DNA from 3 places in the Escherichia sp. TC-EC600-tetX4 genome. Region 1 is predicted to be linked to each of the others. Evidence: riboswitches for the same ligand, from Rfam matches in the RefSeq annotation. Region 1 holds a riboswitch; each other region holds the start of a gene.

Region 1 (3,278 bases):
GTAATTCTTAGCTGCATTGGTTTCATCCCTGAATGTCAGTGCCAAAGGCTGACAATAACCAAAGCAGCTATAGTACGGTGCTCACCACCAGGCGTGGAAGTGGTGAACCGGACCAATACCGTGACCAACTTCCAGCGTGTCGGCCTGGGCTAACGCCGATGAAAGCCAGCTTTTTGCCTCCTGTACGGTGTCAGCCCAGTTTGTATGGCGCGGGCGTAGTGCAGCCAACGCCGCAGAGAGTGTACAACCAGTGCCGTGGGTGTTTTTGGTCATAATGCGCGGTGCGGTAAACCGTTGTTCACCCTCGCGGGTAAACAGCCAGTCCGGGCTTTGCTCATCATCCAGATGACCACCTTTCATTAGCACTGCGCCACAGCCCATCGCCAACAGCGATCGCCCTTGTTCCAGCATTTCCTGTTCGGTGCGCGCGTGTGGCGCGTCGAGCAAGGCGGCAGCTTCGGGCAAGTTTGGCGTTATTAATGAAACCTGTGGCAATAATCGACTGCGCAGCGTAGCAACCGCCGAAGGTGAAAGCAGCGGGTCGCCGCTTTTTGCCAGCATAACGGTGTCGAGTACCACGTTTTGGATCTGATAACGTTGCAACCGTTCTGCCACCGCTTCAACAATATCGGTTTCCGCCAGCATACCGATTTTAGTGGTATCGATTCGCACATCGCTGAACACCGAATCGAGCTGGGCGGCGACAAAATCAGGCTCAATGCGATACACCGACTGTACGCCACGGGTATTTTGCGCCACCAGTGCAGTAATAACTGAGCAACCATAAGCGCCAAGTGCCGAGAAGGTTTTAAGATCGGCCTGAATCCCCGCACCACCACTCGGATCAGTACCGGCAATCGTCAGAGCGTTAATTCGTTTCATGCCTGCACCTCCTGCGTCAATTGCCAGAGCGCATCAAGGAAATGTGGAACAAAACTGCCTGGCCCCTCGCTTCTGGCGACTGCGCGTTCTCCGGCTTGTTTCATCCAGTGACAGGCAGATGCGACATTTTCCAGCGTATCGCCTGGTAACGCACAGCAGGCAGCGACAACCGCCGATAATGCACAGCCAGTTCCTACCACTTTGGTCATTAACGGATCACCACCGTGAATACCAATGATACGATGTCCATCGGTAACATAATCCATCTCGCCAGTGACCACGACGATTGCGCCAGTTTCCCGTGCCAGTGTTTGTGCAGCGGGTATCGCGTTAGCTGCGGCGTCAGTGGTATCCACTCCCCGTCCGCCATTAGCAATGCCAGCTAATGCCATGATTTCCGAAGCATTACCACGTATCGCTGCCGGTTTAAAAGATAAAAGTTCATGACAAAAATGGCGGCGATAATCGAGCGCACCCACCGCTACTGGATCAAGCGTCCAGGGTGTTTGAGAGCTTTTTGCTTGCTCAACGGCAGCACGCATCGCCTGAGCGCGTGGCTGCGTCAGTGTGCCAACGTTAATCAACAAGGCACTGGCGATAGCCGCAAACTGACTGGCCTCTTCGGTTTCGATAACCATCGCTGGCGATGCACCGAGCGCCAGCAAGGTATTGGCGGTAAAGGTTTGCACCACATCATTGGTCATGCAGTGCACAAGAGGGGAATGTTGGTGAAAAAGGTGTAACGCGTGCGCAGATTGCGCTGAACCCAGCAGGTCGACTTGCATAGTTTGCTCCTGCCATAACGTGAAGAAGCAATGACCTGGTGGTCCGTGACTTCCCTACGCTGGCATTATCCAGATCAGGTGATACGGGTATTTCTCAGCCTTCACGCAGAAGGGCACCCCGAGTCGTTTGGTTGCGATGATAAATCGCAGAGGAGGATGGTAATGTCCAGCGCACGCGTTGTAAACGAGGAAAAACGGCAGTTTTACAATCGCGTTAATAAATTATTTGATATATGAATCCAGCACCTTCAGAACGACATCCAGATCTTCTTCACGTTTTAGCTCATCCCCCTGGTGAACGATGTGTTCCGTCAGATGACCTTTAATCACTTCCCGCATCAGACCGTTTACCGCGCCACGGATAGCAGCAATCTGTTGTAAAACTGCAGCGCATTCGTGCGGCTCGTCGAGCATTTTCTTGAGCGCCACGACCTGGCCCTGAATCTTACTGGCACGCGCTTTCAGTTTCTGTTTATCACGGATTGTATGAGACATGGCAACACCTGGTTAACAAGAATATGAAAAATCATAGCACTATTAATCTACTGGGGGGTAGTATCAGGTACTGGGGGGGAGTAGAATCAGATTGCCGAATTAATACTAAGAATTATTATCATGACCGAATTTACAACTCTTCTTCAGCAAGGAAACGCCTGGTTCTTCATCCCCAGCGCCATCTTACTTGGTGCGCTTCATGGCCTGGAACCAGGGCACTCAAAAACGATGATGGCGGCGTTTATCATCGCCATCAAAGGCACCATTAAACAAGCGGTGATGCTCGGACTGGCAGCAACTATTTCGCATACCGCAGTGGTCTGGTTAATTGCCTTTGGCGGGATGGTGATCAGCAAGCGCTTTACTGCTCAATCAGCAGAACCGTGGCTCCAGCTGATTTCCGCAGTGATCATTATTAGCACCGCGTTCTGGATGTTCTGGCGTACCTGGCGCGGCGAACGCAACTGGCTGGAGAATATGCACGGGCATGATTATGAGCATCATCATCACGATCACGAACATCACCACGACCATGGACATCATCACCATCACGAACATGGCGAGTATCAGGATGCCCATGCACGAGCCCATGCCAATGACATTAAACGACGCTTTGATGGTAGAGAGGTCACCAACTGGCAAATTTTGTTATTTGGCTTAACCGGTGGCCTTATCCCCTGCCCGGCAGCAATTACCGTGCTGTTGATATGCATTCAGTTGAAAGCCCTGACACTGGGCGCAACACTGGTCGTCAGTTTCAGCATTGGCCTGGCGTTAACGCTTGTCACCGTAGGCGTTGGCGCAGCAATCAGCGTTCAGCAGGTCGCAAAACGCTGGAGCGGATTTAACACTCTCGCTAAACGCGCCCCCTATTTTTCCAGTCTGTTGATTGGCTTAGTCGGTGTGTATATGGGCGTACATGGCTTCATGGGCATAATGCGATAACTCAATCCTTTAGGCTTGCATGTTATCTTCAGCCCAGGATGATTCTTAAATCAGCTATTTCCGCTGACTCTCTGCTCGCTAAGGATGCTTTTAGGGCATCCTTTCATTTACACTTTTTACGAAATCATGGGATCACTAACAAAATATCGCTTGTCAGTTATATTGTATGGC
Region 2 (3,278 bases), 2.1 Mb from region 1:
GCGACTGTGCGGCAAATGCTGGTTTCTCATCTGGGCCGCAGCTTCCGCCAGGGGCGGCACATCCTGCGCGTGCTCTACTATCGTCCGTTGCGTAATCTGCTACCTGGCAGCGCATTGCGCCGTTCCGAAACCCATATCGCCCGGCAAATCTTCAGTTCGCTAACGCGCATAAATGAGGAAAATGGGGAACTGGAAGCAGACATCGCCCACCACTGGCAGCAAATTTCACCGCTTCACTGGCGTTTCTTTTTGCGTCCAGGAGTCCATTTTCACCATGGTCGTGAACTGGAAATGGACGATGTGATCGCCTCTTTAAAACGAATCAATACGCTGCCGCTCTATTCGCATATTGCTGACATTGTGTCGCCGACGCCCTGGACGCTGGATATCCATCTCACGCAACCGGACCGCTGGTTACCGTTACTGCTGGGGCAAGTTCCGGCGATGATCCTGCCGCGCGAATGGGAAACCCTCAGTAACTTTGCCAGCCATCCCATCGGCACCGGTCCGTATGCGGTGATTCGCAACAGCACCAATCAACTGAAAATTCAGGCATTCGATGACTTCTTCGGTTACCGGGCATTAATCGACGAAGTTAACGTCTGGGTTCTGCCGGAAATTGCCGACGAGCCAGCCGGAGGGCTGATGCTAAAAGGTCCACAGGGCGAGGAAAAAGAGATTGAAAGCCGCCTGGAGGAAGGTTGCTACTATTTACTGTTCGACAGCCGCACCCATCGCGGGGCGAATCAGCAAGTCAGGGACTGGGTAAGCTATGTGCTTTCTCCAACTAATCTGGTCTATTTCGCTGAGGAACAGTACCAGCAACTGTGGTTCCCGGCTTATGGACTGCTCCCCCGTTGGCACCATGCCCGCACCATAAAGAGCGAAAAACCGGCTGGCCTGGAAAGCCTCACCCTAACCTTTTATCAGGATCACAGTGAGCATCGGGTGATTGCCGGGATCATGCAGCAGATTCTGGCAAGTCACCAGGTCACGCTGAAAATCAAAGAGATCGACTACGATCAGTGGCATACAGGAGAGATCGAAAGTGATATCTGGCTAAACAGCGCCAACTTTACCCTGCCGCTGGACTTCTCTGTTTTCGCACATTTATGCGAAGTGCCACTGCTACAACATTGCATTCCCATTGACTGGCAAGCCGACGCTGCTCGCTGGCGCAATGGCGAGATGAATCTGGCGAACTGGTGCCAGCAACTGGTCGCCAGCAAAGCGATGGTGCCATTATTGCACCACTGGCTGATCATTCAGGGGCAACGCAGTATGCGCGGCCTGCGCATGAATACCCTCGGCTGGTTCGATTTTAAATCAGCGTGGTTTGCGCCACCGGATCCATGATTGCTGGTTGATAACAAAATCACTACACTAACGCCGTTCTCAACGGGGTGCCACGCGTACGCGTGCGCTGAGAAAATACCCGTCGAACCTGATCCGGATAACGCCGGCGAAGGGATTTGAGGCTCCTTCTCAAGTCCTTTGCCACTCTTTTTTGAGGTGCAAAGTGTTAAAAAAATGTCTGCCCCTGCTGTTGCTGTGCACAGCGCCCGTTTTCGCTAAACCCGTTCTGACTGTTTATACCTACGATTCCTTCGCCGCCGACTGGGGGCCTGGTCCGGTGGTTAAAAAAGCCTTTGAAGCCGACTGTAATTGCGAACTGAAACTGGTGGCGCTGGAAGATGGCGTTTCGCTTCTCAACCGTCTACGGATGGAAGGCAAAAACAGTAAAGCCGATGTGGTGCTGGGGCTGGATAACAACCTGTTAGACGCCGCCAGTAAAACCGGACTGTTTGCCAAAAGCGGTGTGGCAGCGGATGCCGTTAACGTTCCCGGCGGCTGGAATAATGACACTTTCGTACCGTTTGATTATGGCTACTTCGCCTTCGTTTATGACAAGAACAAACTGAAAAACCCGCCACAAAGCCTGAAAGAACTGGTTGAGAGCGATCAAAACTGGCGGGTGATTTATCAGGATCCGCGCACCAGTACACCGGGGCTGGGTCTGTTGCTATGGATGCAAAAAGTCTATGGCGATGACGCCCCACAAGCCTGGCAGAAACTGGCGAAGAAAACGGTCACGGTCACCAAAGGCTGGAGCGAAGCCTACGGCCTGTTTTTAAAAGGTGAAAGCGATCTGGTACTGAGTTACACCACCTCTCCGGCTTATCACATTCTCGAAGAGAAGAAAGATAACTACGCCGCCGCGAACTTCAGCGAAGGTCACTATCTGCAAGTGGAAGTCGCCGCCCGCACCGCTGCCAGCAAGCAGCCGGAGCTGGCGCAAAAATTCCTCCAGTTTATGGTTTCTCCGGCTTTCCAGAATGCGATCCCAACCGGCAACTGGATGTATCCGGTGGCAAACGTCACGCTGCCTGCCGGTTTTGAAAAATTGACCAAACCCGCAACCACGTTGGAGTTCACGCCAGCCGAAGTGGCGGCACAACGTCAGGCATGGATTAGCGAATGGCAACGCGCCGTCAGCCGTTAATTCCCGGCTGGTTAATTCCAGGTGTAAGCGCCACCACGCTGGTGGTAGCGGTTGCGCTGGCGGCGTTTCTCGCCCTGTGGTGGAACGCGCCGCAGGATGACTGGGTGGCAGTCTGGCAGGACAGCTATCTGTGGCATGTGGTGCGCTTCTCCTTCTGGCAGGCGTTTCTCTCGGCACTGCTCTCTGTCATACCCGCGATATTCCTCGCCCGCGCGCTCTATCGCAGGCGCTTTCCGGGTCGGCTGGCGCTGTTGCGTCTGTGTGCAATGACCTTGATCCTCCCGGTGTTGGTCGCTGTTTTCGGCATTCTTAGCGTCTATGGTCGCCAGGGCTGGCTGGCAACACTCTGCCAATCGCTCGGTCTGGAGTGGACCTTTTCGCCCTACGGCCTGCAAGGTATTTTGCTGGCCCATGTGTTTTTTAATCTGCCGATGGCGAGCCGCTTATTACTCCAGGCACTGGAAAACATCCCCGGCGAACAGCGTCAACTTGCCGCCCAGCTTGGGATGCGTAGCTGGCATTTTTTCCGCTTCGTCGAATGGCCGTGGTTACGGCGACAAATCCCGCCGGTTGCTGCGCTTATCTTTATGCTCTGTTTCGCCAGCTTCGCCACCGTGCTATCGCTGGGGGGCGGTCCGCAGGCGACCACTATCGAGCTGGCAATCTATCAGGCGCTGAGTTACGACTACGATCCTGCCCGCGCGGCAATGCTGGCGCTGCTCCAGATGGTGTGCTGCCTCGGGCTGGTGCTGTTGAGTCAGCGATTGAGTAAGGC
Region 3 (3,278 bases), 2.0 Mb from region 1:
AAGTTTTTAACTTTAATTCCGCTCTCTTCCATCACTTCCCGCGCGACTGCCTGCTCGAGGGTTTCGCCCACTTCGACGAATCCGGCAAGTACTGTATGGACACCGTTACGATGGCGGGTATGCTGGGCGAGGAGGATCGAATCATCGCGACGGATGGCAACAATAATGCAGGGGGCGATTTGCGGGTAGTAACGCTCACGGCAATGGCTGCACAGCATCGCCCATTCGGTTTTGCTCGGATACATTTCATGCCCGCAGTAACCACAGTATTTATGCGATCGGTAAAACTCCGCCAGTTGTACGCCTCGTCCGGCCAGTTGAAACAGCCCAACATCGAGATCAATGACCTGACGTACCGACCCCATATCGTGACGCCGCTGCTGTTGTACTAACCAAACAGGTTCCCCCTGCCATTCGCCGATTTGTAGTGCGCGCTGACCCACAAGATCGAAATTTGCCGCTTCGCCATATGGCAATTCTCCCTTCGGCAACCATAATTTTTGTTCATGGCTGACGACCCACCAGCCGTGATCTAATTTTTCAATTATACGATCCATAGCTCTTGCACTACCTTTGCATCACTGGCATGTTTAACATGGTTTTTACATTTCTCACTGAGCAGTTTTTGAATACAAACTTGCGGAGTCAATCATGCTTAACCAGCTCGATAACCTGACGGAGCGCGTCAGAGGAAGTAACAAACTGGTTGATCGCTGGCTACATGTACGTAAGCATCTGCTCGTGGCTTACTACAATCTGGTTGGCATTAAGCCTGGCAAAGAATCGTACATGAGGCTAAACGAAAAAGCCCTTGATGATTTTTGTCAGAGCCTGGTCGATTACTTGTCTGCCGGACATTTCAGTATTTATGAGCGCATTCTTCATAAGCTGGAAGGCAACGGGCAACTCGCGCGCGCCGCGAAGATTTGGCCGCAACTCGAAGCCAATACTCAACAGATTATGGATTACTACGATTCCAGTCTGGAAACCGCCATCGATCATGATAATTACCTTGAGTTTCAACAGGTTTTATCTGACATCGGCGAGGCGCTGGAAGCGCGCTTTGTGCTGGAAGATAAGCTGATTCTGCTGGTGCTTGACGCCGCCCGCGTCAAACATCCTGCTTGAGTTCTGCGCTGTTAACGCGTAATTTACATTCAATGCCCCATTTGCGGGGCTAATTTCTTGTCGGAGTGCCTTAACTGGCTGAGACCGTTTATTCGGGATCCGCGGAACCTGATCAGGCTAATACCTGCGAAGGGAACAAGAGTTAATCTGCTATCGCATCGCCCCTGCGGCGATCGTCTCTTGCTTCATCCGTCGTCTGACAAGCCACGTCCTTAACTTTTTGGAATGAGCTATGTCTGCAACAAAACTGACCCGCCGCGAACAACGCGCCCGGGCCCAACATTTTATCGACACCCTGGAAGGCACCGCCTTTCCCAACTCAAAACGCATTTATATCACTGGCACACACCCCGGCGTGCGCGTGCCGATGCGTGAGATCCAGCTTAGCCCGACGCTAATTGGCGGTAGCAAAGAACAGCCGCAGTACGAAGAAAACGAAGCGATTCCGGTCTACGACACCTCCGGCCCGTATGGTGATCCGCAGATTGCCATTAACGTGCAGCAAGGGCTGGCAAAACTACGCCAGCCGTGGATCGATGCGCGCGGCGATACCGAAGAACTTACCGTGCGCAGTTCCGATTACACTAAAGCGCGGCTGGCAGATGATGGCCTCGACGAACTGCGTTTTAGCGGCGTACTAACACCAAAACGCGCCAAAGCAGGACGCCGTGTCACCCAACTGCACTACGCCCGCCAGGGCATCATCACGCCGGAAATGGAATTCATCGCCATCCGCGAGAATATGGGCCGCGAGCGCATCCGTAGCGAGGTTTTACGCCACCAGCATCCGGGAATGAGCTTTGGCGCACATCTGCCGGAAAATATCACTGCGGAATTTGTCCGTGATGAAGTTGCTGCCGGACGTGCGATTATCCCGGCCAACATTAATCATCCGGAATCGGAGCCGATGATTATTGGTCGCAATTTCCTGGTAAAAGTTAACGCCAATATCGGCAACTCGGCGGTCACCTCTTCCATCGAAGAAGAAGTGGAAAAGCTGGTATGGTCCACGCGCTGGGGAGCGGATACGGTGATGGATCTCTCCACCGGTCGCTATATTCACGAAACCCGCGAGTGGATTTTGCGTAACAGCCCGGTGCCGATCGGTACAGTGCCGATCTACCAGGCGCTGGAGAAGGTTAACGGGATCGCCGAAGATCTTACCTGGGAAGCGTTCCGCGACACGCTGCTGGAACAGGCCGAGCAAGGTGTGGATTACTTCACTATCCATGCGGGCGTACTGCTGCGCTATGTGCCGATGACCGCGAAACGCCTGACCGGTATCGTCTCTCGCGGCGGTTCGATTATGGCGAAATGGTGCCTCTCCCATCATCAGGAAAATTTCCTCTATCAACACTTCCGCGAAATTTGTGAAATCTGTGCCGCTTATGACGTTTCGCTGTCGCTGGGCGACGGTCTGCGCCCCGGTTCTATTCAGGACGCCAACGATGAAGCGCAGTTTGCCGAGCTGCATACGCTGGGCGAACTGACCAAAATTGCCTGGGAATATGACGTGCAGGTGATGATTGAAGGCCCAGGCCACGTGCCGATGCAGATGATCCGCCGCAATATGACCGAGGAGTTAGAGCACTGCCACGAAGCGCCGTTTTACACTCTGGGGCCGCTAACTACCGATATTGCGCCGGGCTATGACCACTTCACGTCGGGGATTGGTGCGGCGATGATTGGCTGGTTTGGCTGCGCGATGCTCTGTTACGTAACGCCAAAAGAGCATCTGGGTCTGCCCAATAAAGAAGATGTTAAGCAGGGGCTTATCACCTATAAGATTGCTGCCCACGCCGCTGACCTGGCGAAAGGGCATCCGGGCGCGCAAATTCGCGATAACGCCATGTCGAAAGCCCGCTTCGAATTTCGCTGGGAAGACCAGTTTAATCTGGCCCTCGACCCGTTTACCGCCCGCGCTTATCACGATGAAACCCTGCCGCAAGAGTCAGGTAAAGTCGCCCATTTTTGCTCCATGTGTGGGCCGAAATTCTGCTCGATGAAAATCAGCCAGGAAGTGCGTGATTACGCCGCCACGCAAACTATTGAAATGGGAATGGCGGATATGTCGGAGAACTTCCGTGCCAGAGGCGGAGAAATCTACCTGCGTAAGGAGGAAGCGTGATGTATCAGCCTGATTTTCCTCC

What was found. Region 1 has a riboswitch for thiamine pyrophosphate ahead of thiM (hydroxyethylthiazole kinase). Riboswitches for the same ligand answer to the same signal wherever they lie in the genome.
Region 2: linked by a shared signal. The riboswitch ahead of thiB (thiamine ABC transporter substrate binding subunit) and the one ahead of thiM (hydroxyethylthiazole kinase) in region 1 are both predicted to bind thiamine pyrophosphate.
Region 3: linked by a shared signal. The riboswitch ahead of thiC (phosphomethylpyrimidine synthase ThiC) and the one ahead of thiM (hydroxyethylthiazole kinase) in region 1 are both predicted to bind thiamine pyrophosphate.

Annotation. Positions count from the first base shown of each region.
Region 1 covers NZ_CP079924.1:1,693,010-1,696,287, reverse strand. The annotation lists gene KXD89_RS08050 (glycoside hydrolase family 25 protein) at 1-17, opposite strand, end outside; gene thiD (bifunctional hydroxymethylpyrimidine kinase/phosphomethylpyrimidine kinase) at 82-882, opposite strand; gene thiM (hydroxyethylthiazole kinase) at 879-1,667, opposite strand; TPP riboswitch at 1,702-1,798, opposite strand; gene rcnR (Ni(II)/Co(II)-binding transcriptional repressor RcnR) at 1,890-2,162, opposite strand; gene rcnA (nickel/cobalt efflux protein RcnA) at 2,283-3,107, shown strand.
Region 2 covers NZ_CP079924.1:3,775,642-3,778,919, forward strand. The annotation lists gene sgrR (DNA-binding transcriptional regulator SgrR) at 1-1,356, shown strand, start outside; TPP riboswitch at 1,390-1,489, shown strand; gene thiB (thiamine ABC transporter substrate binding subunit) at 1,520-2,503, shown strand; gene thiP (thiamine/thiamine pyrophosphate ABC transporter permease ThiP) at 2,479-3,278, shown strand, end outside.
Region 3 covers NZ_CP079924.1:4,285,123-4,288,400, forward strand. The annotation lists gene nudC (NAD(+) diphosphatase) at 1-557, opposite strand, end outside; gene rsd (sigma D regulator) at 652-1,128, shown strand; TPP riboswitch at 1,180-1,280, shown strand; gene thiC (phosphomethylpyrimidine synthase ThiC) at 1,361-3,256, shown strand; gene thiE (thiamine phosphate synthase) at 3,256-3,278, shown strand, end outside.